3 regions of the Paenibacillus sp. F024 genome follow, and region 2 is predicted to be linked to each of the others. Evidence: riboswitches for the same ligand, from Rfam matches in the RefSeq annotation. Region 2 holds a riboswitch; each other region holds the start of a gene.
What was found. Region 2 has a riboswitch for cyclic di-GMP ahead of ACZYR9_RS22370 (S-layer homology domain-containing protein). Riboswitches for the same ligand answer to the same signal wherever they lie in the genome.
Positions count from the first base shown of each region.

Region 1: it holds a riboswitch for cyclic di-GMP, as region 2 does, so the genes downstream of both, ACZYR9_RS04700 (flagellar assembly protein A) here and ACZYR9_RS22370 (S-layer homology domain-containing protein) in region 2, are expected to answer to the same signal.
Region 3: it holds a riboswitch for cyclic di-GMP, as region 2 does, so the genes downstream of both, ACZYR9_RS17250 (S-layer homology domain-containing protein) here and ACZYR9_RS22370 (S-layer homology domain-containing protein) in region 2, are expected to answer to the same signal.

Region 1 covers NZ_JBVASZ010000002.1:176,928-187,524, forward strand. The annotation lists gene ACZYR9_RS04670 (alpha-ketoacid dehydrogenase subunit beta) at 1-728, shown strand, start outside; gene ACZYR9_RS04675 (dihydrolipoamide acetyltransferase family protein) at 761-2,143, shown strand; gene lpdA (dihydrolipoyl dehydrogenase) at 2,150-3,565, shown strand; gene ACZYR9_RS04685 (hypothetical protein) at 3,747-4,583, opposite strand; gene ACZYR9_RS04690 (DUF429 domain-containing protein) at 4,882-5,613, shown strand; gene ACZYR9_RS04695 (helix-turn-helix domain-containing protein) at 5,629-6,531, shown strand; cyclic di-GMP riboswitch class I at 6,713-6,802, shown strand; gene ACZYR9_RS04700 (flagellar assembly protein A) at 6,904-8,814, shown strand; gene ACZYR9_RS04705 (HD-GYP domain-containing protein) at 8,814-9,863, shown strand; gene ACZYR9_RS04710 (AMP-binding protein) at 10,137-10,597, shown strand, end outside.
Region 2 covers NZ_JBVASZ010000031.1:15,297-25,893, forward strand. The annotation lists gene ACZYR9_RS22365 (RHS repeat-associated core domain-containing protein) at 1-5,004, opposite strand, end outside; gene ACZYR9_RS22370 (S-layer homology domain-containing protein) at 5,036-7,045, opposite strand; cyclic di-GMP riboswitch class I at 7,095-7,190, opposite strand; gene ACZYR9_RS22375 (ABC transporter permease) at 7,433-8,218, opposite strand; gene ACZYR9_RS22380 (ABC transporter permease) at 8,226-9,020, opposite strand; gene ACZYR9_RS22385 (ABC transporter ATP-binding protein) at 9,013-10,074, opposite strand; gene ACZYR9_RS22390 (LCP family protein) at 10,268-10,597, shown strand, end outside.
Region 3 covers NZ_JBVASZ010000016.1:96,281-106,877, reverse strand. The annotation lists gene ACZYR9_RS17265 (AAA family ATPase) at 1-3,520, opposite strand, end outside; gene ACZYR9_RS17260 (acrylyl-CoA reductase family protein) at 3,734-4,720, opposite strand; gene cysP (sulfate permease) at 4,881-5,969, opposite strand; gene ACZYR9_RS17250 (S-layer homology domain-containing protein) at 6,156-8,000, opposite strand; cyclic di-GMP riboswitch class I at 8,089-8,172, opposite strand; gene ACZYR9_RS17245 (preprotein translocase subunit SecA) at 8,450-9,703, opposite strand; gene ACZYR9_RS17240 (solute symporter family protein) at 9,923-10,597, opposite strand, start outside.

The sequences.
Region 1 (10,597 bases), on a different contig from region 2:
GGTTTATCTTTGAAGCGTTCGATCAAATTGCCGTTCAGGCAGCACGGATGCGTTACCGTTCAGGCGGTCGCTACAACGCTCCGATTGTAGTTCGCACACCGTTTGGCGGCGGAGTAAAGGCGGCGGAGCTGCATACAGATTCGCTTGAGGGTCTTATGGTGCAAACGCCGGGGATCAAAGTTGTCGTACCGTCCAATCCTTATGATGCGAAGGGCCTGCTGATTTCGGCTATTCGCGACAATGACCCGGTCTTTTTCATGGAGCACTTGAATTTATACCGTTCGTTCCGCGCCGAAGTGCCGGAAGGCGAATATACCGTTCCGATCGGCAAAGCCAATGTGGTGCGCGAAGGCTCCGATGTCACCATCATCACTTACGGAGCTATGGTGCATACCTCGCTGAAGGCCGCGGAAGAATTGGAAAAATCCCGCGGAGCGAAGGTCGAGGTCATCGATCTGCGCACGCTGGTGCCCCTTGACATCGATACGATCGTGGAATCGATCAAAAAGACGAACCGTGCGATCGTTGTACAGGAAGCGCAAAGAACGGCCGGGGTTGCGGCAGAGGTTATTGCTCAGATCAACGAAAAGGCGATCTTGCATCTTGAAGCACCTGTGCTGCGCGTAGCTCCTCCGGATACGGTATATCCTTTCGCGCAAGTGGAGGATCAATGGCTTCCGAACCCGGCGCGCATTGTTGCCGGCTTGAATAAAGTGCTGGATTTCTAATTCCGATAAATCGTAAGGACGGTGAGTGACCGATGGCAAAGTTTGAATACCGTTTTCCCGAGCTGGGTGAAGGGATTCACGAGGGCGAGATTGTCAAGTGGCATGTAAAGCCCGGAGATACGGTAAATGATGAAACGATCCTGATGGACGTTCAAAACGATAAATCGACTGTAGAAGTACCTTCCCCGGTAGAAGGGAAAATCGTCGAGCTGAAGGTCGGCGAAGGTACAGTATGTACGGTTGGCGATGTGATCGCCATTATGGAAGTGGAAGGCGAAGTGCCTCAAAGCGCAGGCGGACACGGCGAAGCTCCGAGTGCAACGCCTGCTGCTGGCGAAGCGGAGGCGTCTGCTGCCAAAGGCGGAACGGACACCGGCGCAGAATGTGCAGTTGGCGGAGCTGTTGCGGCGAATGTGAACGCAGCGAAGCTGGATACGCCAATGGCAGACGGCGCGTCTGCTTCCGAAGAAGCGGCGGCCAAAAGCGACAAGCGTGAGGTCTTGGCTACTCCGAGCGTACGAAAGCTCGCTCGTGAGAAGGGCGTGAACATCGCGGAAGTTACGGCAACCGGGAAGAACGGGCGCGTAACGAAGGAAGATGTCCTTGGCTTTGTAAACGGCGGCGGCAAGCCTGCTGCGCAGGAAGCGGCGGAAGCGGCGGCTCCAGCTGCGTCGAAAGCGGCCCCTGCGGCATCGGCTGCCGTGAGCGGGGACCGCGAGGAAGAGCGCGTGCCGCTCAAGGGCATCCGCAAGGCTATCGCCAATGCGATGGTAAAAAGTGTTTACACAGCGCCTCATGTGACGCTGATGGACGAGGTCGACGTGACACAGCTCGTCGCGCTTCGTACCAAAGCCAAGCCGATCGCCGAGAAGAAAGGCGTCAAGCTGACTTACCTTCCGTTCATTGTGAAGGCACTGGTTGCCGCTGCACGTCAATTCCCAGTGATGAACGCGATGATCGACGAAGAAAAGCAAGAGATCGTCTACAAAAAGTACTACAACATCGGGATTGCTACGGATACGGATAACGGTCTTATCGTTCCAGTGATTCCGGATGCCGACCGCAAGAGCATGTGGACAATCGCCGAGGCGATTAAGGATTTGGCGGCCCGCGGCCGTGATGGCAAACTGGGACCTAGCGAGCTGAGAGGCTCGACCATCACCATTACCAACATTGGCTCCGCCGGCGGCATGTTCTTTACACCGGTGATCAACTTCCCTGAGGTGGCGATTCTTGGTACAGGCCGCATTACGGAAAAGCCGGTGGTGAAGAATGGAGAAATCGTTGTCGCTCCTGTAATGGCCTTGTCCTTAAGCTTCGATCACCGTATTATCGACGGTGCTACGGCACAAAACTTTTTGAATTATATCAAGCAGCTGCTGGCCGATCCGGAACTGCTTGTCATGGAGGTGTAATCCGCTATGGTAGTTGGAGATGCATCGGTTGAAATCGATGTGCTTGTCATCGGAGCGGGTCCCGGCGGATATGTCGCGGCCATCCGTGCTTCCCAGCTTGGCAAGAGCGTGCTGGTGGTGGACAAGGCGGAGCTCGGAGGGGTCTGCTTGAACCGCGGCTGCATTCCGTCCAAAGCCTTGATTTCCGCAGCGCATCAGTACGAGCTGGTCAGTCATGCCGAATCGATCGGCATCTCGGCAGAGAATGTCAGTGTCGATTTTAACAAAGTCCAAGAGTGGAAAAACGGCATCGTCAAAAAGCAATCCGGCGGTGTAGGCATGCTGCTCAAGGGTAATAAAGTACAGGTGTTTAACGGCGAGGCGTTGTTTATCAACGAGCATGAAGCCCGCGTATTTAACGATAACGAAACGGCACGTTACCGCTTCAACCACTGCATCATAGCGACGGGTTCTCGTCCGATTGAGCTCAAGGCGTTCCCGTTCGGGGGCAGGGTGATCTCTTCCACAGAGGCACTGTCCCTAAGCGAAATTCCAAAGAGCATGGTCGTCATCGGCGGAGGCTATATCGGAATCGAGCTTGGACAAACCTTTGCCAAGTTCGGTACGAAGGTTACGGTGCTTGAAGGCTCGGACACCATTCTTCCTGGCTTTGAGAAGGATCTTTCCCAGCCTGTAGCACGCAACCTGAAAAAGCTGGAAGTGGACGTCGTTACGGAAGCGATGGCACAGGGCTGCGAGCAAACCGATAAGGATGTTACGGTAACCTACACGGTGAAGGGCGAGGAAAAGAAGGTAACGGCTGACTACGTTCTGGTAACGGTAGGCCGTCGTCCCAACACGGACGGCGACCTTTCCCTGGAGCTTGCTGGTGTGGAAATCGGAGAGCGCGGCCTGATCAAGGTAAACGAAAAATGCCAAACGAACGTGCCGCATATTTATGCAATTGGTGATATCGTTCCGGGTCCGGCTCTTGCCCACAAAGCTTCTTACGAAGCGAAAGTGGCGGCGGAATCGATCGCAGGGCTGCCGAGCGTAGTGGACTATAAGGTTATTCCGGCCGTCGTATTCTCCGATCCGGAAATTGCGGGCGTTGGACTTAGCGAGACAGAAGCCAAAGAAAAGGGCATCAATGTCGTCGTAGGAAAGTTCCCGTATGGAGCTAACGGACGCGCGCAGTCGATGAATGCTACTGACGGTTTCGTGAAGCTGATCGGCGACAAAGACACCGGCCTGTTGGTCGGCGGCTATGTTGTCGGTGCAGAAGCATCCAATCTGATTGCCGAGCTGACGCTGGCCATCGAGATGGGGGCTACGCTTGAAGACATTGCTCTTACGATTCACGCGCACCCGACGCTTGGCGAGATCACGATGGACGCCGCCGAAGGCGCGCTTGGCCATCCGATTCACCAGTTAGGGAAGTAAGAATGAAATCAAAAGCCGAGGATGGAGGCATTCCGTCTGTCCCCGGCTTTTTTGCCGTTTAAGCAAATCATCCCGCTGCTTCGGGCATGTTATTGATAAGCACACTTCGTTATACTTAAAGCAGAGGTGTTTGGTTGGCAGGTCAGAGTCTCTAAACGTCATCTACTGTTGTCGTTTACTATCATCGGAGTTTGACGGCAACCTTCCCGTTTAGCCAGAGATTGGACACTGAATGAGCCGCTGTCGGTTTGTTGCGAGTTCGTGTAGGCTGTCGATTAAGGATAGATCCATGCTTTGTTGCTTTTTCTGAAACAGGTGGTCTGCGAACAGACGCTGCACTTGAGCTTCGGCTTCCGGTTAGGTCCGATTTGTCCCTTTCTTTCTTTTCTTGAATCGGGATTCTGTGAATCGGGGCACCGGATGCCGTCAGTGTAAGGGCTTTGGTGGACTGGTTATATTCCAGCTGACAAGCCTGTCCCTGACTCAATCCAAGCCTCGCGGCGGTTGCTGCGGAAATCCGAAAATCCTTATCCAGCTCATTATTTGGCACGATCAATCTCAGCTTGGCGGTGACAGGGCCGCGAATTAGCGTTACTATAGCAGGAAGCTTTGCAGCCATACCGAGCATGCAGAGCTGTGCATAACCGATCGTAACCGCAGGCGCCTTATGCTTCCGTCGGACGATTTGAAGCGGAACCTGGATTCGGCTCACCAAGGCTCGCGTGAGGACAAGCGTTTTGCTCAGCTCATCATATTGTATCTGATAACGCGCCCCATCCCGCAGTTCCAGCGCTTCTGCGATTGCTGTCCCGACCTCGATATAGTGGAAGCCGCATTCATCTCCCTGTCCCCGGCGGATCAAGACTTGGCGCTCCGCTTCGTCTTTTTTAACTGTCACTACAGCTCCATCATGAAGCTCATGCAGATCGTGGGGAAATCCGTTCATGCAGTTTAGGACGAGAATCATTTCGTCTTTAGGCAATGGTTTTGAAACCGACACGTCTACGATTCCCGCCATTTTATCCATATCCTTTCAGATGCGTATTTTCTTTTTTATCCTTTGTCCTATTTTATGTATAGAGGTTTCTTAGGGTTTGTATTTTTGTCCGTATAAACATGTTCCGGCATGTCCGAGAAAGCCAAAAGGATGTATAATAAAGAAAATGATTAAGGAAGTAAAAGGGCGTGTTCAATGATGCAAGCGCATACCTGTTTTTTACAGAATGGGAACATAAACGTGCTTTGGGGTACTGGACGGTGGCTGAGCCGTGTCGTCAAGTGAATGTCAGATGAGCTCAAGCTCACCTGCGGAGCTCATGAAGAACAGATCCTTTGTAGGCATTGACGGCTGTGCATCGGGCTGGGCAGCCGTGGAGCTGACGCTTGACGGGAGCTGGACAGCCGCTGTGTTCGCAACCTTGGAGAGTCTCTGGGCAGCGTATCGGCAGTCAGAGCTATTGCTGATTGATATGCCGATCGGTATGGCTGACGGAAGTGAGCCGCGACGCTGTGACGTAATGGCACGGGAAATGCTGAAGCCTGGACGGGCATCCAGCATATTCCCTGCTCCTGTACGAGAGGTGCTGAGCGCTTCGGACTATACGCAAGCGAATGCGGTGCAGCGCAGGCTTAGCGGCCGAGGCTTATCGCGCCAATCCTGGGCGCTCGTGCCGAAGATTCGCGCGCTCGATGATCTGCTTCACAAGGATGAGGCGGCCCGGTTAAGGTTCCGCGAGTCACATCCGGAATTATGCTTCGCCCGGCTCTTTGGTGCTCCAATGCGGAATGGAAAGAAGAACCATGCGGGCTTTGACGAGCGAATGGAGTATTTGCGAGGAGTATATCCACAAGCGGATGATGTCGTCGATGAGCTGATGCTGCGATATCCTCGCAAAGCGGCTGCCCGTGACGATATCGTTGATGCGCTCGTGCTCGCGGTAACGGCATGGCTGAGCGGCGGCAGTCTGAAGCAGCTGCCCGAGGGCGGAGACCGGGACCGTATGGGAATGCAAAGGACAATAGCATATTATTGTTTTCTTAAAAGATGAAAGGTTGGAAAAGAAATGCCGAATCATTGGGCTAAAATGATGGTTGAAAAGGCTGCAGACGGTATTTGCCTTTGTAAATGGGATGGCCGTCAACTCACGGTCGAAGAGGCAAATCCGGCTTTTTTCCAGATCATCGGCTATTCAAAAGAAGAACTTTGGACGGATTCCTTTCTATCTTTTCTATCGGTTGAATACAGGGAGTGGGTATTAAAGCGTTTGGAGTTTTTTGAGCATGATGATATCCTGTTCTCAGAAGCGAGATGGACCGTGAAGCACGGCCTTCAAGTGGACGTGGAGCTTTCTTTACGCGAAACGGTTAGGGATGGAGTCTATTACTATGTTATGGTTGTTCGTGACGTCAGCGACAAGAAATGGATTTTGCGGCAAGGGGCGGGATACGATGTAAGCGGAACGCTTACAGAGAAGTTCCGCATTATCGATTGCTCACTCCACTCTGCATTGTTGGATTTACACAAAAAAGACTTGATCGCGCAGCCGTTTCTTTCTTTTGTCGGTTCAAGACATCTGCTTCAAGTAAGGCACTCGCTTCGCCAGGCCTTATGGTCCGGGTCCAGCTTCAGTATGACGCTGGATTGGGTCCATAACAACCAAAAAGCCAGTATCGAGTTTCGCTTTAAACCAATATTAAACGGCAGGAAAGAAGTCGCACGAATTGCATTTGTCGGAAGAAGCTTAACGCAGGAGCAACCACAAAAGCAGTCCGGATTGGCTCATGCGCTGCGGATGCTGATGGCGGAACGTCATATGACGGCAACCAAGCTTTCTGAGCTCACTGGTCTTTCCATAGGAACGATCTCCAAAATGAGAAACGGAAAAATCACGAATCCGCATAAATATTCCATACAATGTATTGCGGATGCTCTAAGTGTTCATATCAGCGAGCTTTGGCGCGATTAAACTTGTAAAGTTATGTAAAAATATATGAAAATAATGCAATCTTTTATCCTTTTTGTCGAAATTTAGCGAAAAACTCACACCTGAAATACATTCAACAAGCATAGATTAGTCCTTTTGTTTTAGACAATGTTGTCGGTTGTCTATATACTTGATTATAATTTAATTAAAATCACATATTCATTACGATAAATGGCAAACTTGTCGAAAGGCAAGGACGCAAAGCAATGGGCCTAAGGTTAGCAATCTAAGCTATGGCAGCCATGCCGCCGATAATGGGAGGATACATGACTCAATGCACCTTTCCCCGGCTGGAGAAAGGTGCATTTTTTCTTCATTACGATATGCTTGATCCCTTGAAAGGAGGTAGTCCCGATGTCCGACTCTATTACGGAAATTGAATTGGTCAAAATGATAAAATCCATGGCGCTGGATTCTACGGAGAATGTTACCGATTTGTCGGATTATTCCAAAGAGGAAGACTTCGGCAATGAGGGAGGGAATAAGAGCCTTAGTTGGTTCAGGGTAAGCGGAAATGAAATTTTTGTGCATACCTCGGATGAAGTTACATCACCTCTTACCATTGAAGCTATACCTCCGGTCAAGCTAACTGTAAATGGAGAAGCGGTATCCGGTGTAGTCACCGTAACATCTGAAGACAAGCTGAAATGGTCCATAGAGGAATCTCCTTTATTTGAAATCCAGGTATCCGAAGATCATATGCTAGCCTACTTGATTGTACGTTCACCTGTAAGGTATGTATGGAAGCTTAGCGAGTGTGAGCCTGCCGCCCACCTGGTTCTTAGAGCGGAGGAGGATCAATCGATCATACTTAACAAGCTTGAGCTTAACGATATTATCTATGAACTGGATCGTTTGTCGATCACGAAAAACCGGAATATCGGGGCTATTTTTGAAGAAGTTCATAACCCGACATTCGAACCGATTCTGATCGCACGGGGAAAGCCTCCCGTTCCGGGAAAGGATGCGGAACTGCAGCTGTTTTTCACAGAACAAGTGGAAACTCAGTATGTGGAAATCGGCGGCGTGATCGATTATAGAAATCATTTAAATATTCCTTCGGTAACCCCTGGAGATGTGATCGCCCGAAAAACTCCGCCGGAAGAAGGGACCGTCGGCTACGACGTTTACGGTAATTTTATTCGTCCGAATGAACCGCAGGACATTGTTATTGTAGCCAAAGACGGGGTGCAAATTCGGGAGGACGGCTTTGTTATCGCTCTTAGCGAAGGAAGACCGCGCATTACAGGCAACCAAACGAAGTTTTTTGATATTACCAAGGCATTTATCGTTCCCGGCGATGTCAATATTGAAACGGGACATATCGTTTTTTCCGGTGACATTATCGTGTATGGTAACGTTATGGAGAATATGATCGTAGAGTCGCTTGGTAATGTATATATATCCGGAAGTGTGTACAACGCCACTGTCACGGCAACCGGAAGTATTCGCATTCAAGGCAACGCCATCAAAAGCAACCTATACTCCGGTTATTTCGGGGTATTGTATAACCGTCTTTATAACAATTCGAAATTGTTAATGTCCCAATTCGAGCAGCTGCTCGAAGCAGCGAAGCTTCTCTCCGATATGGTGGAGAAGAAGGGGCAGAAGCCTCATTACGGACAAATTATACTACTGCTTGTGGAGAACAAGTTTAAAGACCTTACCAAGCTGATCAAAGAAGCATTATCGGTCATTATTAATATCAGGTCACGGGACAAGACGGCCTGGTTGAATCTGAAAGACATGCTGGAGCGATTTCTACAGCTCTCGAGAATGCCTCAAATGATCTCTAACGGTACGGTACTCGGCATTTTGAACTCTCTTAAGGAAACGGTGCAGCACGTTGGGAGCATGCAGGAAGCCAAAGTGAGGATCGATATGGGGCAATGCCATCTATCGACACTTAAATCTAACGGTGACATTTTGATCCGAAAAGAAGGGGTTTTGCAAAGCGACCTGTACTCAGCGGGCAACATTGTATTTTATGATAAAGATGCCGTATGCCGAGGCTCTCGTTTGGAAGCGGATGGCATCATCTCTGCAATGATGGTTGGCGGTCAAACGGGAGCTCCGTCGGTACTCAAATCCAAGACGAAAATCATGCTGAAGAGCATGAGCTCCGGAAGAGTATGCATAGGAAATTATTGCATCGAAATTCTGGATAGCATTGAGGATCAGACGATCGATATGGATTGGATTAAGAGTCGCGTATATGCCGCAAGAGGCATTCAAAATCCACAGACTAATGGTAAATTGGCGTGATGAAGAACGAAAAAGAAGTAAATCCGTTGATGGAAATGTCGCATCTCTTGGGCAAGAGGTTGAATAAAAATATATATAATCGATATGGACTATTAATTCTTCCGGCTTCCTCCATTCTTACAACGGAACATATTTTATCGCTTCATGAGCATGACCTAAAGCTTAGCAGTACAGATGTGATTCTTCCGAAAATTGAGCCTGAAAAGCTCGTAAGATTTGCTATCCATGAGATGAAGGAGATGTTTGTAGATATCCGTACCGCCGGTCGGGTACCTATTGAGAAAGTATGCCGTACGGTGCTCCCAGCCCTCATGCGTATTACGAGCGATTCGGACACGTATCGTATATTGTTGGCGCTGGAGCAGCAGGATGAGGACACGTTTAAGCACAGTGTCGGAGTCAGTGTATTGGCGGGTTTAATCGGCAAATGGCTCGGATTATCCGTGAATGAGCGGGTGCGTGTCAGCCTGGCGGGTTTGCTGCATGATGTGGGCAAGCTGTTTGTTCCGCAATCGATCCTTCAAAAGCCGGGCAAATTAAATGAAGACGAATACCGCGAAGTGAAGCGTCACTCTCAGTACGGTTATGATCTTCTTGTTCGCGAAGCGGGTTTGGATCCGCATGTTGCTTTGGCTGCGCTGCAGCACCATGAACGGGAGGATGGCAGCGGGTACCCTGCCGGATTGACCGGAAACCGACTGGAACTCGTTAGTAAAATCGTAGCCGTCGCCGACGTGTTTCATGCGATGTCTTCAAAAAGGGCGTACCGAAACGCATTGCCTTTATTTGATGTTCTCCAAAGTATTGCTGATCATGCTTATGGTATGCTGGAGCCGGGGATTGTTCGCTGCTTTATCCGGCATGTGACCGAATGCACGATTGGCAGTCATGTCGCCTTGTCGGATGGAACGCAAGCCACCATTGTGATGGTGCGGGAGGCCGATCCTTTTCGCCCCTTGGTGCATGGAGCCGGTGGGTTTATCGACCTGAGGGAGTGCCCGGGTTTGAAGATCGGAAGGCTAAGCGATGGAGGAACCGTTTCCGTATAGTTGAAATTGTGTAGGGCGCCGGGCGGATTACCGCTGATCGGGCGCTTTTTCAATTTGCGGCTTACGACTATCGTCATTAATGAATATAGTCGTGATTATGCCATGTTAAGGATGAAGAAGGATCAGGAAAGTCATATCGGGTTAGAGGAGATCATATAATACCCATTACAGGAGAATGAAGACGTTTTCGGACAACCTTGGCACAAGAAGGCGATCCGAAGGCGGTTGCCATTCGCAGCAAGACATGACTAGCCTGATGTGGAGGTGGTTTCTATGACCAGCAAACCTTGGCTCAAGCATTACCCGGCTGAGGTGCCACCGACCTTTGATTATCCGAAGCAGAACCTGGCACATTTCTTAAAGGAGTCCGCCCAAGCCTATCCGAAGCATGCCGCTTTAGATTTTATGGGCAAAAAGTTGTCTTATCGGGAACTGCTCGATGCAGCCTACCGGTTTGCGAATACGCTGATCCGGCTCGGAATTCGAAAGGGTCATCGTGTAGCGATAATGCTTCCCAATTGCCCGCAAGCTGTGATTTCTTACTTTGGCACTCTTCTCATGGGCGGAGTGGTTGTCATGACCAACCCGATGTACACGCCGCGTGAGCTGGAGCACCAGATCAAGGACTCGGGGGCGAGCGTGATTGTGACATTGGATTTATTGTTCGACCAGGTGAATCAGATAAAGGAGAAAGCGGATATCCGCCATATTATTGTAACGTCTCTCAAGGATTA
Region 2 (10,597 bases):
TTGTCCGGCTCCGTATACAAATGAAGTGCGCAATTGTTCCCAGCGGCCGTCGTTATGATGGTCATCACGGCTCTCATGGCCTTCCCCATGGTAATCCTTATGTCCTTTGGCGGTCACCTGAATGACTTCAGGCAGAAGGAGACTTACGTCGTTTGTATAACTAAAACGCGTCACATATTCTTCATCATCGTCATGATCATCCCAATGACCGAACCCGAATCCAAAACCATGATCTTTTCCGTCCCAATCCTTCCCAGAACCTTCCTTTGACTCTTCCCAAGATCTTATATCCTGACCTACACGGTTACCATCACCGTCATAGCTGAACCGGGTAAGGTCACCTTTGAGATTTGTTTTTTGTGCAAGACGATTGGCCGCATTCCACTTGTACTCTTCAAGAACGTAAGGAAGATGCTCTTTATCTCCATGATAATCATCCCGGTCATCTTTGTCATTGTCTTCATAATAGTCGTCGTCTCGGTCATCTCTGTTGTTGCCTTCTTGATGGCCACCTTGGTTCCGATCAAACCTTTCGTTCGATCTGCCTAAATATACGTTGCCGGAAACCGACGAACCATAGACATTGTTGGAAACTCGCTCATCATCATTAAAATCCCAGAAATGATCATCATCATCAGCTATTTTCCCTGTTACTTTCAACAGGTTACCGCGATCATCGTACGTATAATCTTTGAAATATTTCCCGTTCTGCCAATGGGTTAAACGGTCTGCCTCGTTATACGTATAATGTTCCAAACTTTTCTTTTTGCCGTAGGGGACCGTCTTAGAAAGTCGATTGCCGACCGTATCATAACTGTAATCTGTCACTTCCGGTTTGCCGTGTTTCCAATCATCATACTCATTATACTGCTGAACCCGTGTAAGCTGATTTAACGCGTCATATGCGTAGTTTGTGATTAGCGGTTTGCGGTGGTCATGATCATCCTCATGATGTTCGCCATATTGTGTATAGCGGTCACCTTCTTCGTGAGGCTCGTCGTTTGGTTCATCGTGCTCATAGCCGTGCGAGCGCTCCATTTGCGTTCGATTGCCTACAGGGTCATACACATATTTTAACTGTTCCATGGCTTTGCCGAACCGATTGGCATGGCGGATTTCAAGTACTTGCCCGAGGGCGTCATATTGATAAGTACTGACTCCTTCCGTCGGTAATGTCTTGGAAGTGATATGCCCTTTAGCATCATATTCATACCGGGTCGTCTGACCATTCCCATCCGTGACGCTGGTCATTCGGTCCATCAGATCATAGCCATAATTCACAGCTTTGCCGTCCGGATATACTACTTTACTCCGTTGGCTGGTTGGGGTCCACTCGTAACCAATCGTTTGGTCGGCCCCATTCTTCACTTGCGTCAATCGGTTTAACGCATCGTACAGATAACTAGTCGTTCCCGTCGAGTCCTTCATGGCCGTACGCCTGCCGAGCATATCGTAGGTATAATTTACATTACTGCTATCGGCATACAGAATGTCGGTCAGACGGTTCATCACATCATACTGATAGGAAGTGGATTGTCCGTCCGGGTGAATCATGCTAAGCATATTGCCGTTCCCGTCATAAGCCAGCTTCGTTATTTCTTGCAGTGGGTTGATCACCTGCTTCAGTAATCCCCTTGGATTATACTGATAGCTGGTTACCCGTCCAAGCGCATCGGTTTTGCCGGTAATGTTGCCGACCGCATCGTATGCATAGCTCGTCTTGTTATGAAGTGCATTGGTCACCGCTGTTAGTCGACCAACCACATCATAATCGTACTCGGTAGTCTGCTGTTTGGCGTCCGTCATCTTCTTAACGCGTCCAACCGCGTCGTAATCAATCGAAGTGACATGGCCTAGCGCGTTGACTATCGTCGTCACTCGTCCTAATGCGTCGTATCCATACGTAGTGGCATTACCTGCCTCGTCCTTCGATACAGTTACACGACCCAATGCATCACGTTCCAGCCGAGTTGTATGCCCCAGCGGATCGATGGTGCCGGTAAGTTGCCCGCGAGCATCATATTGCATTTGCCACACAGCTCCATTGGGCTGCGTCACCCGGTCTAACCGACCCGCTTCGTTGTACGCGTACGAAGTGATATTACTCATAGCATCGGTGACTTTGGTCACCCGTCCCAGTACATCGTATGCATACTGAGTACCGTAGCCTAGCGCACTCTCTTCATGCACAAGACGGCCCAGGATGTCGTACGTCAGCTTGGTTATAGCTCCGCTTGCATCCTTGATTTCAACAGGCTGGTTACGTTCATCGTACTTAATTTCCGTTCGTCCGCCCTTTGGATCCTCCAGCGTAAGCAGGTTGCCGTTGCCATCATAAATCAGGTTCGTCTCGAACCCTTCTGGGTCAATGATCTTCTCAATGCGATTTACATTATTGTATTTGTACTCCGTTACCGCCCCGTTCGCATCCGTTACCTTGGTACGATTACCAACCTCATCATACGCGTAGGTCGTCTTTTGCTGCATCGCATCGGTCACCGAGATAAGACGATCAAACGAATCGTATTCGTATTTCATTCGAGCTCCCGCAGCATCGGTATGGCCGGTCAAATTGCAGTTCTTGTCATATTCGAAGCTTTCTTGATGCTGCAGCGCATCAATTCTGGTCTTCATCCGGTCACGCGGATCATATTCAATCTTTGAAATGTTGCCGAGCGCATCCTTTACTTCCTGCACCCGGTGCAGCGGGTCTCTCTTTAACTCCTGGGCATGCCCCGCCGGGTCATTAATTACACGGGCAAAGCCTGACGCATCCAGCGTCATCGTGACGGCTTCGCCGAGCGGGTTGGTGATTTTCGTCGGTACCCCCCGTGCATCCAATTCAAGCGACATCGTTTGACCAAGCGCATTGGTAACCGTCTTCATGTTGCCTCGATCATCATAAGCAATGACTGTCTTATTTCCGAGCGCATCCGTCATTTCTTCCGGCTTGCCAAAAGCGTTATATCTCAACGATGTGGTCGCGCCACGCGGATCGGTGACTTGGATCAGGTTACCCAGCGCATCGTAATCAAATTTGGTTGTATAGCCGTTACGGTCGGTTTTTGCGGTCATATGATCGTTCTCATCATAAGCAAAACGTTCCGTTGTTCCATCCGGGTAATGAATAGCTGTTTGGCGAAAACGTTCATCGTACTCAAATGTTTTGATTCGTCCCAGCGGGTCTTTGGTAACCGCGCTGCCTCCACCAGGCATATTACCGTTGACCGGCGCATTCGGCATATACTGAACTTCTCCCGTTGCTCCGCTAAAGTCTGTCTGGCGAATCACCCGGCCTTGCGCATCATATTCGTTAATCAGTTTTGACGTTTTGTTCGGATTGCTGATTTCCGTCATTTGATGCTCTACGTCGTACTTGAACGAGATCACAGCCGCATCCGGCAGCACAATGTCGGTCAGATTACGGTTCACTTCATCATACCGGTATTCCGTCGAACGCCCGCTGTGATCCGTGACTTTGGTAAGCTTTCCTACCGTATCATATGCGAAAGACATTTCCGCCCCTGTAGTCACTGCTTTTACCAACACGGATCCCCGGTACTGGAGTGTAATTTCGTTACCGTTCGTGTCTTGTATCTTATGCAGCAAGCCGTCCTCACGGAATAAATATTTCCACTGATTCGGCATTACCAGCTCATACGTTCCGTTGCTTAATTGAGTCAGTGTATTGTGGGTCCCTTTGGGAGTCAAAAATTGGCCGCTGCCGACCGGTGCATAGTTATACCTTGCGCCCTCCGGCGTGGTCACATAAATGTGTCCTTGATCCCATTCATGAAGCACCCATTCAAACGAATGATGCCAGCCGACACCAACCGCTCCTTCGTACTTGTCCCTGCTGTGATAAGTGAGTGCAAATTCAAGCGGCATCACTGCCTGCAGCGACATGTTCGTATGATGGAAACTGAAAGAACCGTTGGCCAGATTGATCGGGTCCCACCATGCGGGAAAATGATGTTGAAGCCGCTGGGCAATCTTCTCTATTGTCAGATCTTCAAGCTCTTTGTATCCAATTTCCCCGGCAAGCATGGGGTTGATAATCAGCAGGTTTTCCCCGCTTTTCAGGTTCTTTTGGCATGTTTCACCGTCCACGCATGTAAACTGCGGATAGTTATTGAACGATGCTATTTCGTTAATACGATTCACTGTTTCAGCAATACCGGTCGTTTTATAGTAATACCCCGCGACCGCCGTCCAAGGCACATTCCAGTCGGGGGCCTTATAACGCAGCACCTTCAGCGGACTCGAAACAGGTGAGATCTGCTCGCCCTTCTTCGCTCTTGCGGTAATCGTGGCTATCTCGTAAGCGTCAAGCTGCTTGATAGTACTCCAATTGCCCGAGCTGTCCGCCATGATGCCACTAACTACCTTAGTACCTCCCGGTACCTGATTATTGCCCTCCCGTTTTATATATTGAATGGTAAGCGTTACTTCGGAATCAGGGTCAGCTGTTCCTTTAATTTCATGGCTCTCACTAGTTAAATTAGGAAAAATCGCAAGAGTCGGACTCGACAGAGGCGGAAGCTGCGGATCGTAAATTTCCAATGGTGCTATTGTTCCGTAAAATTCTGTCTGCCCCGGTATCCTGGGATCCACACATACATTATAATTTCCTACCGGAATACTGGACCCGGCGGCCCATGGTACTTGATGCTGCATATAGGTCCCATCGGGATTTTTAATGACAAATGTATCCGTCTTGATCATCCCACCCTGAACTTTAGCGGGCGGCTCGCTGCTGTTTGCGCCGGGCTCGCATAGGTATATTTCCGTATAATGCGCGGTTTGACCAACGTCCGCATCATTAAAACTAAATTTAATCACCGTGCTTCCGGTATTAACCGGAATACGGTTCGGTTCTAATATAAGGTCTGTACCCGCATGCACTTTGGATAGTCCCCCGCCGGGAATAAACGGAATTCCCGTCAGCAAGATCACCATTGCCATGAAAACGGAAATCATCGATTTGAATCTTGCTTTTATCATTTCATTGCTCCCTCTTCAAAATTTGTATATTTCAAAGCTTCCCCTGCTTCAGGATGAATCGGTATAGCACTGCCGCCGCTTGCGCTCGCGTGGAGGATTGCTGCGGCATCAAAGAGTTCCGATCTCCTTCAATCAGCCCTTGGTTCACGCCAAGCGCCATATAAGGCTCGGACCATCCGCTAATGCCTTGACGGTCGCCGTATGCGGACAATGCCGACTGCCGCTCCTGCTCAGCCAGACGAAGCGCCGCCGATTGCTCTCCGGCAGCACGTACAAGCATTGCCACCATCTGTTCACGGGTCAGACGATCATCCGGATGAAACATTCCGCCATCGCCCTCCACGAGTCCTGCTTGTGCAGCGGCTTCAATCCATCTATAACCCCAATGCCCGGAACCCACGTCCTGGAATGTAGCCGCAGACGGAGAGTCAGAATCCATCCCCAATGCACCTACGAGCAGCTTCGCAAACTGCGCACGGGTCAGTGTCTCATCCGGGCCGAATATTCCCGACGCCACTCCTTCAACAATACCCCTCGCGGCAAGCGTATCGACGTACTGCTCCGACCAATGTCCTTGCATGTCTGCAAATGCTACATCGTTCAGTATAACGGCATATGTACCTGCGCTTGTTATAGGGCCATTCACGGCGAACTTGCCTGCAGACATGTTTCCGCTAATGAAGCCCCAACGCTCTAATGCCGTATCATACTGATACAGACCGAGTTTTCGCTGTTTGCTTTCCGAAAGCAAGTCACCGTCATACTGCATCTCCAGTGTAGCCGGAACTTTAAAAGACTGCGGCACTGTCAGTTCAACCGGTCCCGCGATCAACTGCCCGGCAGCCGGCATTCCTTTGGCTTGCATGCCTGCCGCATCCTGCGGCATACCCAAGGTTATCCTCGTATCACGGTCAAGGGCGCCGGCCAGGACGCTCAGCTTCGCACTGCCATCGGTTGAAAGCACTTCGCCTCCATTGGGGCCGATTATGGCGCCAACTGGTTCAATGGAACCTGCAAAGGAACGGCTTTGTCCTGTATTTTGCCTGATGAACGTTCGCATGATTAACTTATTGTCCTTACCTGCAAGAAACTGATCGCCCCAAAAAGGGTACACCGTTTCTCCAGGCTGTCGTGCTACTGTGAATGTTTCGCCGGTTTTTAAGTTAACGCCAATCATCACAGCTTTCCCATCACGTTCCTCAATCCAAGCTCCCATCGTTTTGCCGATGGTCAAATAGGTATCGCTGAATTCCTTGGTCTCATAATCAGTTAAGCTCCTTGGACTGAAGGCCGCATTATCCAAACGGAGCATCGCCATCTTGGTCTTTAATTGTTTATTCATCTGTCTCCACAGCACGGTATTGCCGTTAAATACGAAGCGGTCCACATAATGATCTTTAGGCAGCTTCACAAGCGGGCGAATCTCACCGGTTGCAAGGGTCAACATATCCAACCCGCTGTCCGAATTTTTATACAAGACCTGGCCTTCAAAAACCACATGTTCCCGCCCCTTGCCAAGACTTGTTTCTTTTGCTGTGGACAGATCGTAATGCAGCATCTCCGACGTCTCATTGTTATGCCAAACGACATCATTACCATGAATAGCCGGATGTGACATCATACCCAACGAGAAATTAATTCGCTGCCGTTCTCCGGTAGTCAAATCGTATTTGAATACATTCCACCAATAACTGGCAGGATCAGGCAAGCCTAGCTTGTCGAGCCAAACAACCGTATTACCGTATATGACAGGATTGTCCTTCCGGGTAGGCGTGTTGGTGATCGTCTTTGTTTGCCCTGTAGACAGGTTAGCCATATGGATTTGTCTGTTGCCTTCCCCATCCGGCTCATACCAAACCATAGAATCACCGTTAATATAAACGAGTCCGCTGTTATCCGGCAGTCCTGCGAAAGCCGGCAGTCCCTCTGACTGACTATACTGCGCAGCCCATGCCGCAGGTGTTGCGACAGCCATGACGGCTGCAGCAGCCCAACCGATCAGCATGGCGTTTCTTGCAAACTGCAGTAATTTGCTTTTCACTCTGTCTTTCCCCCTTTACCTCAACAAACAAAAAAATACAGCACCCCAACCGAGCGGCCCGGCTATCATTCCACCGTTTAGTACCGATGGATTAGACCCGTGGCTTTGCGTCTCCGACTTTCGAACGGATTTGCCTTTTATCCAGCTTATTGGCAGCTGTATTTTTTTCTTCTAAATACTACTATAGGGGCTAAATAACTAAGAACCAAGAGTTTTTTTGTCATTTTGTGTAAAATTTCACAGAAAGTGAATAAAGGGTATCGCATCATACTTCTTTCCAAAGGTAGTCCTTAAAGATTTCCCATTGAATATTAAAAAAGCACGGAATCGCGCAGCCAGCGCGATTCCGTGCTTTTTTTCATGCTATGCTTTTCTTAAGATTATCCGTTACGATCCCGCTCCGCGGTACCTCTTTACTCCGTAATTCCATACCGTCAGCCCGAGGGTCAGGAAGACCGCTCCTACCAACGGCGTCAGCAATGCGAACGAACCCCAATTGGCCCGGTCCAAAAAGTACGCCGCAGGGTAAAAGCCTACAAACCCGAACGGAAGCACCCAGGTCAGCATAATATTGATCAGCCGGTTGTAGATGGTCATCGGATATCGGCCGTAGTTTTGCAAATTCCACAGCATCGGCGTAATGCCGGTCGGCGAATCCGAAAAAAACGACAGCGAAGTAAAGAAGATATAGATTCCCCCATAGATCATCATCGAACCGGCAACCAACAGAATAAATACGAACGGATCATACCACATCAGCCCGAGATCAAGCCGGCTCCAGGAATAGCCCATAATGATCATGCCGGTCAATGCGCTGAACAAGGACGACGGATCCATATTTTCCAGCATCAGCTGCACGAGATTGTGCGCCGGCCGCGTCAGAATCCGGTCCATCTCCCCTTTGACAATATACCGCTCGCTGAAGCCCCACAGATTGAAAAAGGTAATAAACAGGCCGTAAGGCACCATAAAATAACCGTAAATAAACAAAATTTGATGCTGGTTCCATTCACCGATCGCAGCCGTATGCTGGAATACGACCAGAATGAAGAAAAGATTCAAACCGTTAAACAGCAGGTCCGATACGACCTCCATCCAAAAATCGGAACGGTAGGTCAGCCTCGTTTTCATGTAGTTTTTCAAATAATTGATCAAAAGTCCCGCATAAAACATATGTTCCTCAACCTCCCTGCACGAACAGGCGCGACCGCGCGCTGCGCCAGAGTACAAAAAGCGGGATAATCAGCAGCAGGAACCACAGGAGCTGGGTGCCGAACACTCCGTACACCGCCGTTCCGGTTACCTTTCCTGTAAAGACGGAGCCAGGCAAATACGTAATGGCGGGAAAAGGAAGAAACTTCATCAGCCCTTCGGCCCACCCGGGGAAGAACGAAATCGGCACCACCAGGCCGGAGAATAAGTCGACGGCCACCCGTTTCATGCGCATCAAGCCTTCATTGTTTTCAAGAAAAAAAGCAAATAAGCCGGTAATAATATTAATTTGTGAATTGATCAAAAAGCTGAAGAACAGCATGACCATAAACACGAGCCAAACCTGCGGATCCGTCGGCAAACTGACGGGAAACAAAAAAGAAACGATCGCCATTCCCGGTACGGAAAACAACAGCAGACGAAATAAGCCTTCGCCGAGGCCCTGCATCATTTTGACAATAATATAGTTGTAAGGACGGATGAACTGAATGGCCACACTGCCGTCTTTGATTTCATTGGCGATTTCTCTGTCCAGGTTATTAAAATAAAACGCCCGCGCCATCCAGGAAACAGCCACATAAGTGGTCATCTGGGTGACGGTCATACCGCCGAGCAGCTCCTTCGATCCGTAAATCGCCTTCCATAGAAAGTAGTATGCGCCAATATTGAGTGCATAAATGATAATTCCGCTGTAATAATTGACCCGGTAAGCAAGCATCATCAGAAATCGGATGCGGATGATATCCAAATAAGCGCTAGACATGCAGGGTCACTTCCCGTTCATCAGGCTCTTCCTGAACCCGCCGTTTGACGTCGCTTGAACCGGTTTTGTAGATTTCCCGTACGATATCGTCGGTGTTCGTTTCGACAATCTTGATATCTTCAATGCTCATCGCGCCCACGACGCGGGCCAATACATCCGAGACGCTGCTCCGCTGCTGCGGAATCCATACTTTGGCCGTCAGCTCGTTATCCAGCGACCAATCTACTTCCAGGCCGCGGGTCAATTCCTTCAAACGCTGCAGCGCCACCGGCTCCGCAAACCGCAGGATGACTTCCTTGCCTTTGCCCCAGCGTTCCTTGAGCTCTTCCAAGCCGCCGTCATAGATAATCTTCCCGTCATCGAGCATAATGACCCGGGAACACAGCGCTTCAATATCTTGAAGATCGTGGGTCGTAAGCAGGATGGTTGTGCCGAACCTCTTGTTCAGTGATTTCAAAAACTCGCGGATTTCCGTTTTTACTACAATGTCCAGTCCAATGGTCGGCTCGTCCAGGAACAGGATTTGCGGGTTGTGAATCAACGAAGCCGCCAGCTCGCAGCGCATCCGCTGCCCGAGACTCAGCTTGCGCACCGGCCGGTTCAACAGGTCGCCCAGCCGCAGCCTGTCCACCAATTCATCCAGCCTGGCGCGGTAGTCGCTCTCGGATACGCGATACACCTTCTTCAGCAGCTCAAACGACTCGATCACGCCGATATCCCACCACAGCTGGCTGCGTTGGCCGAACACGACTCCGATGCCGCGGACAAACTTTTCACGTTCCTTATAAGGAATGTAGCCGTTGACCCGAATGTCGCCCGAGGTCGGTACAAGAATGCCGGTAAGCATTTTGATCGTCGTTGATTTACCGGCTCCGTTCTCCCCGATATAGCCGCAAATTTCCCCTTGGGGGATTTGAAAGCTGATATCCTTGACGGCCCTGACCTGGGTATACTCTCTGTTAAATAGATCGCGAATGGCACCTTTTAAGCCTTCGCGGTTCTTTTGCACCTTAAACTCCTTGCGGAGCTCATGAACATCGATGGCCCAACTCATGGCACATCATTCCTCCTGTCAGAAAATGCCGAAGCTTGCAGGGACGGCTCGAAACCTTTTATAATGAAATGTAATAGTTTCCTGCCCTTTATTGCGCATGTTTCAGCTGTATTGTCTAATCCTATACACGTTATCATACACGAACGGCCCGGTTTGGAAAAGCGGACACCCCGCAGGAAAGGATTTGATTTCCATGGCACGCGCGTTCAAAAGAATTTTCATCATCGCTCTGCTTCTTCTGCTCGCAGGCATCGGCTATTATACATATGCCTTTTTAAATTTTGCGAACAATATTCAACAATCGGATTCAGGAAGGTTTGGAGGGCTGTTGCCCAAACAAGTCAGTATGGCCGGCAACGACGCTCCTCCTCGATGGGAAGGCAACGAACGGGTCAATATCCTTATTCTCGGAGGAGATTCCCGCGGCGGCAAGGGCGACGTAGGCCGTTCCGATTCGATCATGGTCGCTTCTATCGACCCTATGACAAAAAAGGCGCACTTATTCTCTATTTTGCGTGACACT
Region 3 (10,597 bases), on a different contig from region 2:
TTTCCGTCGCTCCCCAAATACGGTATTGACGAGCGGATTCCTGCATATAAGCCTTAGCCAGCGCAGCATTCCCCCCCGACAAATAATATTTGGCGGCAAGTTCGCTTCCCATCGCCTCATATTGAATCAAGCCTTCTTCCTTTGCAGAAGCTATGGCCAAATTGTACCGCTGCTGTGCCTTAAGATCGTTTCCTTTTAACCGCTCCATTTCGGCATCCATCAAATAATATTTGTGTAATGCGCTTTGAGGACAGCGGCGGGCCCAACGTTTCATTTGTCGAAGCTGCTTTGCAAGCCTTTTTCGCCAGGCACGCTTTTGTTTCCAGTCCGCTTGGGGATACTGGGCCGTGAGAGCCAGAAAATGAAAAAGCCAAAGCTTGTGAATCATGACGGGAGTATACGTTTTTTCGCTTTTGATCTCCGATTCCTTGGCCCAAGCCATCGCTTCCTCGTAATAACCAAATAAATAGCAAACCTCCGTCTTGCAAGCATAATAATAAAAATACTGCTTCTTTTGCGTTACGCTGACCTCCGCTTCCTTAAATAACGATGCCTCGTCAAAATTTTCATTGCTGAAGCTCGTTCGGTCCCGGGTCAATCCTTGAAGCGCTGCAATATATTGAGTTACGATTTGAAGATGTCTCATGATCATGGAATCCAAAAAGCGGGATGCCGTTTCAAAGTATTCCTTGCACAAGACCTTCAGTTGATTCAAATCGCCGGAAGCATTATTGGCAAGCAGGGCCATAGAGAACCCGACATAATTCATATCTCCGGCTTCCAAGCCGTACCGGCTTGAGATTTTAAAATGCTCCACAGAAGCTTTGGGGTCTTGATATTGCAAAATCAGACCGAAAATAAAATGAATTCTGCTTTTCACTTTGGGATGTTCATACGTTTTGGACAGCTCAAGCGCAATCTCCGCTAACCGGTAGCCCGTCTGATACCTTCCGAAGCCTAGACAGAGCACGGTAGCATAAGAACCAAGGATGAACGGGAAGGCTTCTGTTTTCCCGTGGTTCAATCCATGCATCACATAGGATGCAAACAGGATAACCGACAATTCAGGGTCTTCAATCACCGCAGAGGAAGCCACAGCCATCGTCAGCTCAGCCAAAACCTGCTGATAGGGATCCTGGCTTTTCGGCAAATCAGCAAGCTGATCTTTTTTCTTTTTCAATATAAAATTCGCTTGGATGACCTTCCAAAGGACCGAGGCCTTTGCCGCTTTGGCAGGAATATGCAAGCCGAGCTCACTCATGGCTTTCAAGCCTGCTGTCAAGGCTTCTTTTTTCTTCAGATACGCATACATTTCAACTTGAATCAGAGCCACCTTCGCCCGGTCCAATGGATCCGCGGCGCGCTCAAAAAGCACCGCAATCGTCGCTTCCGCCTGTTCAATATATCCGCAAAAGTATTCGCATTCCGGTCTTTCGATCAATAGACGGAAGACTAACGATGCGTTGGCTTCTGCGGTTTCTCCATGCAGGCATGCCATGCCCGCCTGGAGATGACCCAAGGCCGAAGCATAGGCAATAGAGGCTTTGGCCTTGATGGCGGCCTGAAGGTTGAGCCTGGCCAGCTCGTATTTTTCATTAGCATCATGGATGAATTCGCTGCCTTTATTCAAATGATACGCCAGTTCGAATATCCGCTCCGTTTGTTTCTCCGGACTCCAGCTTTGCTGAAGCGTACGGCCGATGTGCAAATGAAGGCGCTTTTGCTCTTCCTCGTGCATCAGGTTGTATACCGCTTCATGAACCCGATCGTGCAAAAAGGTATAGATTTGACTCTGCTCTTCCCATACCCGATCCGTTTCATGGCCAGCTGCTGAATCCGAGCCCCTGACTGCCAAGAGCAAGCCTTCCTCCAGCGCCGGCAAGACATCCCCGGAGGTTTTTTCCACGTCTTGAGCACAGATAAGAGCGAGCGTCCTCACATCAAATGTATTTCCGAGCGTTCCCGCCAGATTCAATACGCGAAGCGTATCTTCGGGCAGCTTATACAGCCTTTCCAGAATCAGCCCAATGACATCATCGCTCAAATCCCGTTCCTTCATCCGATCGAGGTCCCACTCCCATTCCCTTTTTTCCATATGAAACCGAAGAAGCCGATCGCTATAAACGGAATAGAGATATTGTGTGAGATAAAAGGGATTGCCTCCCGTTTTTTGAAACACGATTTCCGCCAAGGCTTTGACCCTTTCCCTGCTCTCCTGCAAGGTGTCGGCCAGCATGTGGGTAATGCTCGATAAGCCTAAAGGATCAAGATGCAGCTTTTGAATACCCGCCTCGATTTCGTTCTGAAACTTGTCCACCGCTTCCTCTATCATAGGGCCCTCTTCCCAAGAGTTCACCCGCCCTACTCCAATCAAAGCTATGTAACGGCTGCCCGGATCTGCGGCAAGAAGCTTAATAAAATCGAGCGAGGCTTGATCGGCCCACTGCATATCGTCAAAGAAAAGAACCAGCGGCCGTTCCTTATCTATAAATACCTTGATAAACCTCATAAAGAGAAATTTAAACCGGTTCATCGCATCGACGGATGGAAGAGCCTCCAACCGGTTGGGTTCACCTAAGAGGAAAGCCGCTTCCGGAATGACCTCCGTGATCACCGTTCCGCTTTTACCCAACGCTTCTTTCAGCTTCCTTTTCCACTTAAGGATCCGTCCCGGGTCCTCACTTAACACATGGCGAACCAATTCCCGCAGCACTTGAATAATCGGAGTGTAAGGGATTTCTTTTTTCATTTGATCGAATTTGCCCGAGATGAAATAGCCTTTATGCTGGACGATCCTGGATTGAAATTCCTTGATGAGCGCCGTTTTTCCGCTGCCGGAACGTCCGCTGATATACAGTAATTCCTTGGAGCCATTGCAGGTCCGTTCAAATAAGGCAAGGAGCTGTTCCAGCTCAACTTCCCGTCCATATAACGTCTGCGGCAGCTTAAACCGGCTTTTTTCGTCCAATTCACCTAAAGGAAAAGGAATAATGGCGCCGGATTCATTCCATTCCCTGCTGCATCGCTGCAGATCAAGCTTGAGACTAAGTGCGCTCTGATACCGCTCTTCCGCATTCTTTGAAAGCAGCTTCATGACCAGTTTACAGACAACCTTTGGAACATCGGGACGTATTTCCCAAAGCGGTTTAGGACGGACGGCCAAATGCATATATACCCATTCATTATTATCCTTGGCTTCAAAAGGGAGATGTCCCGCGAGTATTTCATAGAAGGTGATGCCTAATTTGTACAAACCGCTGCGGTGATCGACATAACGTCCGATCCGGCCGGTTTGCTCCGGTGATATGTACGCATCCGGGCTTTTTAAGCTCAAGTCGATCACCTCTATCTGTCCGGATTGCGGATCATACGATATATTCTCCGGACTCACGTTAAGCTGATCAATGCCTTGCTGATGAAGTCCTCCGATCAGCGCAGTCAGCTTAAGCGCTGTTTGTAAAAAAAAGGGCATATCCACTTTGTTAGATGTTAGGTACAATCCAAGTTGAATGGGAGCCATAGCAGAGGATCCTCCGTAACAGATTTTTTCTACCCACATCATACTATGAAGTAACATAAAATGAAATTAATATTTTAATCTATTAATTATTACTCAAGCTAAATGCATATGTTCCAAAAATAAAGCCGCAAAAGAAAAAAAGCAGTCATCCAGAGGCCTTCTCTGCGATCACCGCTTTATCTGATGAATGTCGAATTTATCATCCTTGCAGCACTAGATCTTAACCAGCGTTCTACCTTGCGCACGGCCCTTTAGAATGCTTTGAACGACGTCAGGAATTTGCTCCAATCCGATTTCCGTATACATGCCGTTCAACATATCCGGCTTTAATTCCGAGGCCAAGCGATTCCATATGCGAACCCGTTTGTCCATCGAAGCCATGACGGAATCGATGCCTACCAGTCGTATGCTGCGGAGGATAAAGGGAAACACGGTCGTTGCCAGCTCTGAGCCTCCCGTTAAACCGCTGATGGCTACCGTTCCGCCATAACGCGTGCTGCTGAGAATATACGAAAGCGATTTCCCGCCGACACAATCGATAACGCCGGCCCACAGCTGTTTGTCCAAAGCCCGAATCTTCTCGGGAGCAAGCTCTTCCCGAGGAATGACCCGCGCAGCTCCCAATTTCATCAAATGCTCTTGTTGGTCGGCTTTCCCTGAACTGGCTACAACTTCGTATCCGAGCTTGGCAAGCATAGCCACAGCCATACTCCCTACTCCGCCTGTAGCTCCGGTCACCAGAACCGGACCTTGGTCAACGTTCACGCCGCCATCCTGCAATTCTTGTACCGATAAAGCGGCCGTAAAGCCGGCGGTCCCGAATATCATCGCTTCTTTGACGGAAAGACCCTGCGGTAATTTTACCGCCCACTTGGAAGGGATTCTGGCATATTCGCTAAAGCCTCCGTAATGGCTCACACCCAGCTCATATCCCGTAACCAGCACCTCGTCTCCCTCTTGAAACCGGCCATCTGTACTGGACTTTACAATACCCGCAAGATCGATACCGGGAATAAAAGGGTAATTCTTGACAACGTTTCCATTTGCGATGCAAGCCAATGCGTCCTTATAGTTGATACTTGAATAGACGACTTGAATCAGAAGTTCACCTGACGGCAAATCCTCGATTGTCAAATTGCGGATAACGCTGGTTACCTCATTGTCCGATTGCTCCACAACCAATGCTTTGAACGCTGAAATCGTAATCACTCCTTAAGCGACGGATGTCCTTTTATTATAATCCTATTGGCCTCAAAGAAAAACAAAACTTTTAGCCTGCCAAGGACAGGTCTTGGTGAGTTAAGCTCAACAGACATGCATAAAAGGAGCCCGTCTTGAGCTCCCTTCCCGCAACTGCTATTTAAATGCCTCCGCCTTCATCGTTCATTGCACGCCTTTCGGCCTGCACGGTATCATAAAGGCTTTTGACCCCTATTATAGAAATGAACACGGCCACCATCACGACCAATAGATACGGCTCCGGCTCCATAAACAGCTTTACCATCGTGAAGGAAACTACAAGGGAAAGCAGTGGAGATACCAGCCAAACCTTTAATATTTTCACGACAATGCCTTTTTGCCATAATCGAAAACCATGGTCCGCCGTACCTATGCCCATAATGGCCGTTGTTGTAATTTGTGTAAGCGGTACGGGAAGGCCAAAGAGGGAGGCAATGATGACCAGCGTACCCCCCGTTCCGGAAATAACTGTTCCTTGCAGCAAAGACATCCGGGTAATCTTTTTTCCATTTGTCTCCAGAACCCTTCCTCCGAGGAGAAGAGCTCCCGCCGCAACGAAAAGTCCTCCCCAGAACACCCCGTTTCCTACGCTCATCAAGCCTGCGCCTACGAGAGGGCCTACGGCATTTGCAACGTTATTCATGCCGGCTGAAAAAGCCTCGATAAATCCGGCGGCAAGCACAAGGAGCATAAGGCCCTTCTTCCACCAGCCGTCCCCTTCGCCTTTCCATCTGGCATCACGGCGCTCCAGCCCCCGAATGACATATCCCATGCCCCAGGCCAGGAGAAAGGCCACAATCGGAATAATGATCCAGAACGACACGATAACGAGTATGTTCTTAACATACAGCACCTCGTAGGCAACACCCACTCCCACGACCGAACCGACGGTGACCTCGCTCGTGGATAACGGGATTCCCATCAAGTTTGCGCTAAATAACGTGACGGTAGCTGCCAGCAAGATGATAATGACCAAATGTACATTCAGCAGATCCGATGGAATAATGCCCGAACCCAACGTTTTGACGACTTCACCTCCGCCGAGATAGGCACCGAGGAATACGCCGACAGCAACCAAACTAAGCGCGATATATTTCTTCTTGACCGCGCCGCTGCCGTAAGCTACGCCCATCGTCGCCGCCGCGCCGCTTGCCCCGATATTCATGGCAAAAAACAATGCAATCGCAATAGCCACTATAGTAATTGACAAAGAAATCCCACATTTCTCCCCGAATTTATATCCAACTATTTAGGTGTGTTTTATTGGTTATGTGCTCATTGTAGCTTAAGCTTGCATATCCGTCAATCCTATTTCACGGCAGCTTGGGATACAATTACAAAAACACCCCAAGCCACCGAAGTGGTTTGAGGTGTTTGGCTTTAGGGGCAATCGTTGTTAATCCTCGTCGTTGTCGTCATTGTCGCCTTCATTGTCGTTCTCAAACTCAGCTTTAACCTTTTTGCCGCTTGAAAATTCGATTTCCAGCTCGAATTTTTTTACATCACTTTCCTCTGCTTGGAGGTAAGTGAGCATGTTTTCTTGAATTTCACTTCGGTCCATCATGTCAGACAGCTTCGCTTGTTCGAAAAGCTCGTTTATCGCTTCGATGGCTTGATCTCCGGATACGTTCTCTTTATCCTTTTCCACTTCGGCTTCGACTTTTCCGTCATCGTCTTTATATTCGAGCTTTAATTTCTGCTTATCGGACAGCTCGACCTCCAGCTTCAGCTTTTCGATCCCGTAAGCATTCGCTTCTTTTTCCGGCCGCTGTCCCTTGTCTTCATTGCCTCTATTCTCTCTATTGTCTCTTTCTCTATTCTCTCTATTGTCTCTTTCTCTATTCTCTCTATTGTCTCTTTCTCTATTCTCTCTATTGTCTTTACGGGACTTCTCTTCTTTGTCGGACTTTTTCTCAGACTTCTCCTCTTCGTGTTCCCATTCTACTTCAACTTTACTGCCGTTAGCGAACTTAATTTCGATTTCCAGCTCTTTTACCTCGCTGGACTCGGTCTCCAACGCTGCTAATACTTGATTGACGATCTCTTCCTTCGTCATTTGAGGCGTAAGCCCAGCCTGCTTAAGGACATCATCTGCGGTTTGAACCGCTTCGTCACCCTTTTGCTTTTCCTTGCCTTTTTCACCTTTGGTTTTCTTTTCAACCTCGGCACGGATCTGGCCATCCTTATTCTTATACTTTAATTCGATCTCACTGCCGTTCTTAAACTCGATTTCCACATTAAACCCATTGATTCCAGCTGTCTTTTCATCGACCTTTTCTTTGTTGATGAAGCTTGCCTCCAACACAACGTCATTCTCAACAGTCAGAGACACCACATCACCTACAAGCAGCTGGGATGCCGGAATAAAACGCTGGTTGTACGCAACGGCCAGGTCCGGCGAAATGCTATAGGTGAACGAATCTTGATTAAAGGTTTGAACCGTTATCGACCCATACGTGCCGGAATAGACGCTGTCCGTCACATTACGGTCGAAATTCAAGGCCGTGATGGTTCCTTTGACGGTAATCGCTCCGGATTGCTCCAGCAAGTTGTCATTGGTTCTTACAAGCAGCGCAGCCATCTCCGCGCGTGTAACGTTATTATTGGGCTTGAACGTTTCATCCGGGTAACCGCTGACAATACCCTGCTGAACGGCTACGTTTACATATCCGACCGCTCCGGCAGGAACATCTCCGGCATCTTTGAAATCCGGCACGGCCGTCATTTGGCTGAGAGCCTCTTTTTGCAGCCCAAGAGCTTTTACCAGCAGGCCTGCTACCCAAACTCGGCTGGCCGGCGTACTCGGTTGAAGCTGGTCTTCCGCAGTATCAAAAAGTCCCTGTTCCAAAGCAACGATGATGTACCCTTTGGCCCAGCTGTAGTTATTGTCGATAACCGATGCGTCTTTAAAATGCAGCTTGCTGTCGCCCGGCTTCGCTTTAGCCTGCTCCTCCAATCCCATGAGCCGTACAGCCGTAACCACGGCTTCTACTCGACTGACAGGCTGATTAGGACGGAAGCTGCCGTCTTCATACCCGGACAATACATTTTTGGATTTCATCTTCCCAATCGATTCGGTTGCCCAAGCCGCTTGTTCCGAGTCATTAAAATCAAGGTCTAACGTGGTGCGGCCCGTATTGGATTCCGCCCCTTCGGATTGGGCAGCCAACCCCGGCCCCGCCAAACTGAATACCAGCAATAAAGTCATGAATACATGCATTGCATAACGAAACTTTCTCATCATACGCCTCCTTTTGAATAGAAACCTTTAAAAACACAAAAAAGCTTATCTTTTCCAGCGCAAAGATAAGCCTGTGTTTTAAGCTTCTCTTGGCAACTGGCTGGCATAGTTTAAAACCTTAGCCCCTTTAGCTTTGCGTCATCACCTTTCGATGATTTTGCCTTTATCAAGTTTTATTAACAATAAAGAAAGTATACAATTTCAGCGGAGCTGAACACTTTCTTTATCTCAAGAAAACCTGCCTATGAATCACGGTCGCTCATCCATGAATGGCTTCGTTAAAGGTTTTCTTATAAAAGCAGCTTCTAGCTAATTATATCAGAATTCCGTAATTTGACAACTAACGACATTTTTTCTGCAGCGCGCTGACTTAGCCCGTATGCAAAAAGCCGTCCCCGCAGGCCCGGCTTTGGCATACTATTTTTAACGCGAATGAAGTTACCGCTGCATTAACCTTGCCGCGCTTGATTTATCCAGTATCGGCTCACTTGCAGTTCCGTGTCACTGCGGCGGGTGACGGGCAGGTGGGACGGAACCGTAACCACTTCCAGATCATACATACCCCTCAGCTCCTCCGCCTTTGTTTTCATCATTTCTATTACGCCTATAATTTGCTTGTATAAACCAAGCAGCTTCTGGACAGTCATTGCGGCCTGATTCCCTTCGCTCAAGGGAATATGTTCCTTTGCCTCAATCGCCTGCCTCAGGCCGTCATTGAATTGCCGGCCTTCTATTATGCGTCCCGTAAGAGGATCTATGAAATGGATCCGGTCGTCCGCTACAATATAATCTACGTCACGCTGCATCAGTACCTTGGCTTGAAGGCTTACCAATAAATAATGATAGACTGTCGTATGGTCGAGCTCATACAGGCTATTGTCCTTCAAAGCCGCTTCGATTTTCTTAGCTTTCGATGGGGTAAACATCACTTGTTTGGATTGGCGGTCCACTTCATAATCGCTTACTTCCTGCATTCCCCGTACAAATTTCTCACAAACAGAGTACAGTTTAGGCGCTGCTTTCACTGGATCCGAGATCATGAGCGGGGTTCGCGCTTCATCAATCAATATACGGTCCATTTCATCCAAGACGGCATAGGCAAACCCTCTTTGAATCCGCTGTTCCGGATGCAGTATCCTCTGATCGCGCAAGCAGTCTAACCCAAACTCCGTATAGGTCCCGTAGGTAATATCCTGTTGGTAGGCCGCTTTCTTCGCTTGAGCCTTCAACCCGGCAAGATTTAGCCCTACGGATAAGCCAAGAAGTTGAAATACTTTACCCATTTGCTCGTGTTCGCGTTTCGCTAAATATTCATTCACCGTGTACATATGTACACCATGATCCTGTAAACCAAACCAATAGGCCGGGAGCAGATGAACGATCGTTTTTCCTTCTCCTATCATCATCTTGGGAATTTTCCCTTCGCATAATAACCAGCCTCCAATCAACTGAGCGTCATACATCGTGATCCCAAACACTCTTCTTACAGCTTCCTTCACTAAAGCAAATGCCAGAAAAAGAGAATCCTGACGATCCTCACCTTGACGTATTCTTCTCCGCAGTTCAATGCTTACTTTATTCAAATCACTATCATGTTTAATCCGTTGGACGTATTTGTCGATTTGGGGCAGGATCGTCTTCCGGATTTTCTTGATTTCTTGATCATCTCTTTGGGCTATCCATTCCTTAATCTTAGACAGCATGCATTCCTCTCCTCTCTTAATGAGGAATGTTGGAGTAATTGAATTCTTTCTCATAGGTAGTAAATACGAGAGCTAAATTCATTAACCGTCCGTTGCCCTCCAGATTGGATGCGTACTCCAAAAAGCTTTCGTGGACAAAAAACAGGGAGCCACCGTCCGGATGGAGGCGGCCCCCTGTTTTATCAAGCTTAAAAATACGGACTCAAAGCATTCTAATCCTTATTTGGCCTGAGCCAAATCCTGTATTCCCGTGTTCGCTTTGACTAATATTTCGTCATACTTCACATCATCCCGCTTCGCGGAAAGGAAGGTTCCCAGGAACGCTCCCAAAAAGCCGAGCGGAATGGAGATGATACCCGGATTCGTAAGTGAAATGAGCGGCGTACCGACGAAAATCGCTTTGCCTGCTACCGGGTCCCAAACGTTAGGACTGACCGCCACAAGAATGAGCGCGCTGAGTACGCCGACAATCATGCCCGTAACCGCTCCGGCGGTATTAAATCTTTTCCAGAATACGGTGAACAGGAGAACAGGCAGGTTGGCGCTGGCTGCGACGGCAAACGCCAAGGCAACAAGGAACGCAACATTCAGCTTCTGTGCAAACAAAGCAAGAATGATTGATATGACGGCTACACCGACGGAAGCCAGCTTCGCTGCCTTAATCTGCTCCTTCTCATTCGCCTTGCCTCTGCGAACAATATGATTATAGAAGTCATGGGCGAAGGCGGAAGCGGCAGAAAGCACGAGCCCCGCTACAACAGCCAGAATCGTTGCAAAGGCTACGGCCGATACAAAGGCGAACAAGAATTCTCCGCCAAGGGCTCTGGCCAGAAGAGGAGCCGCCATATTGCCTGCAGCGTTGGCGGCGACAATGGCATCCTTACCTACGAAAGC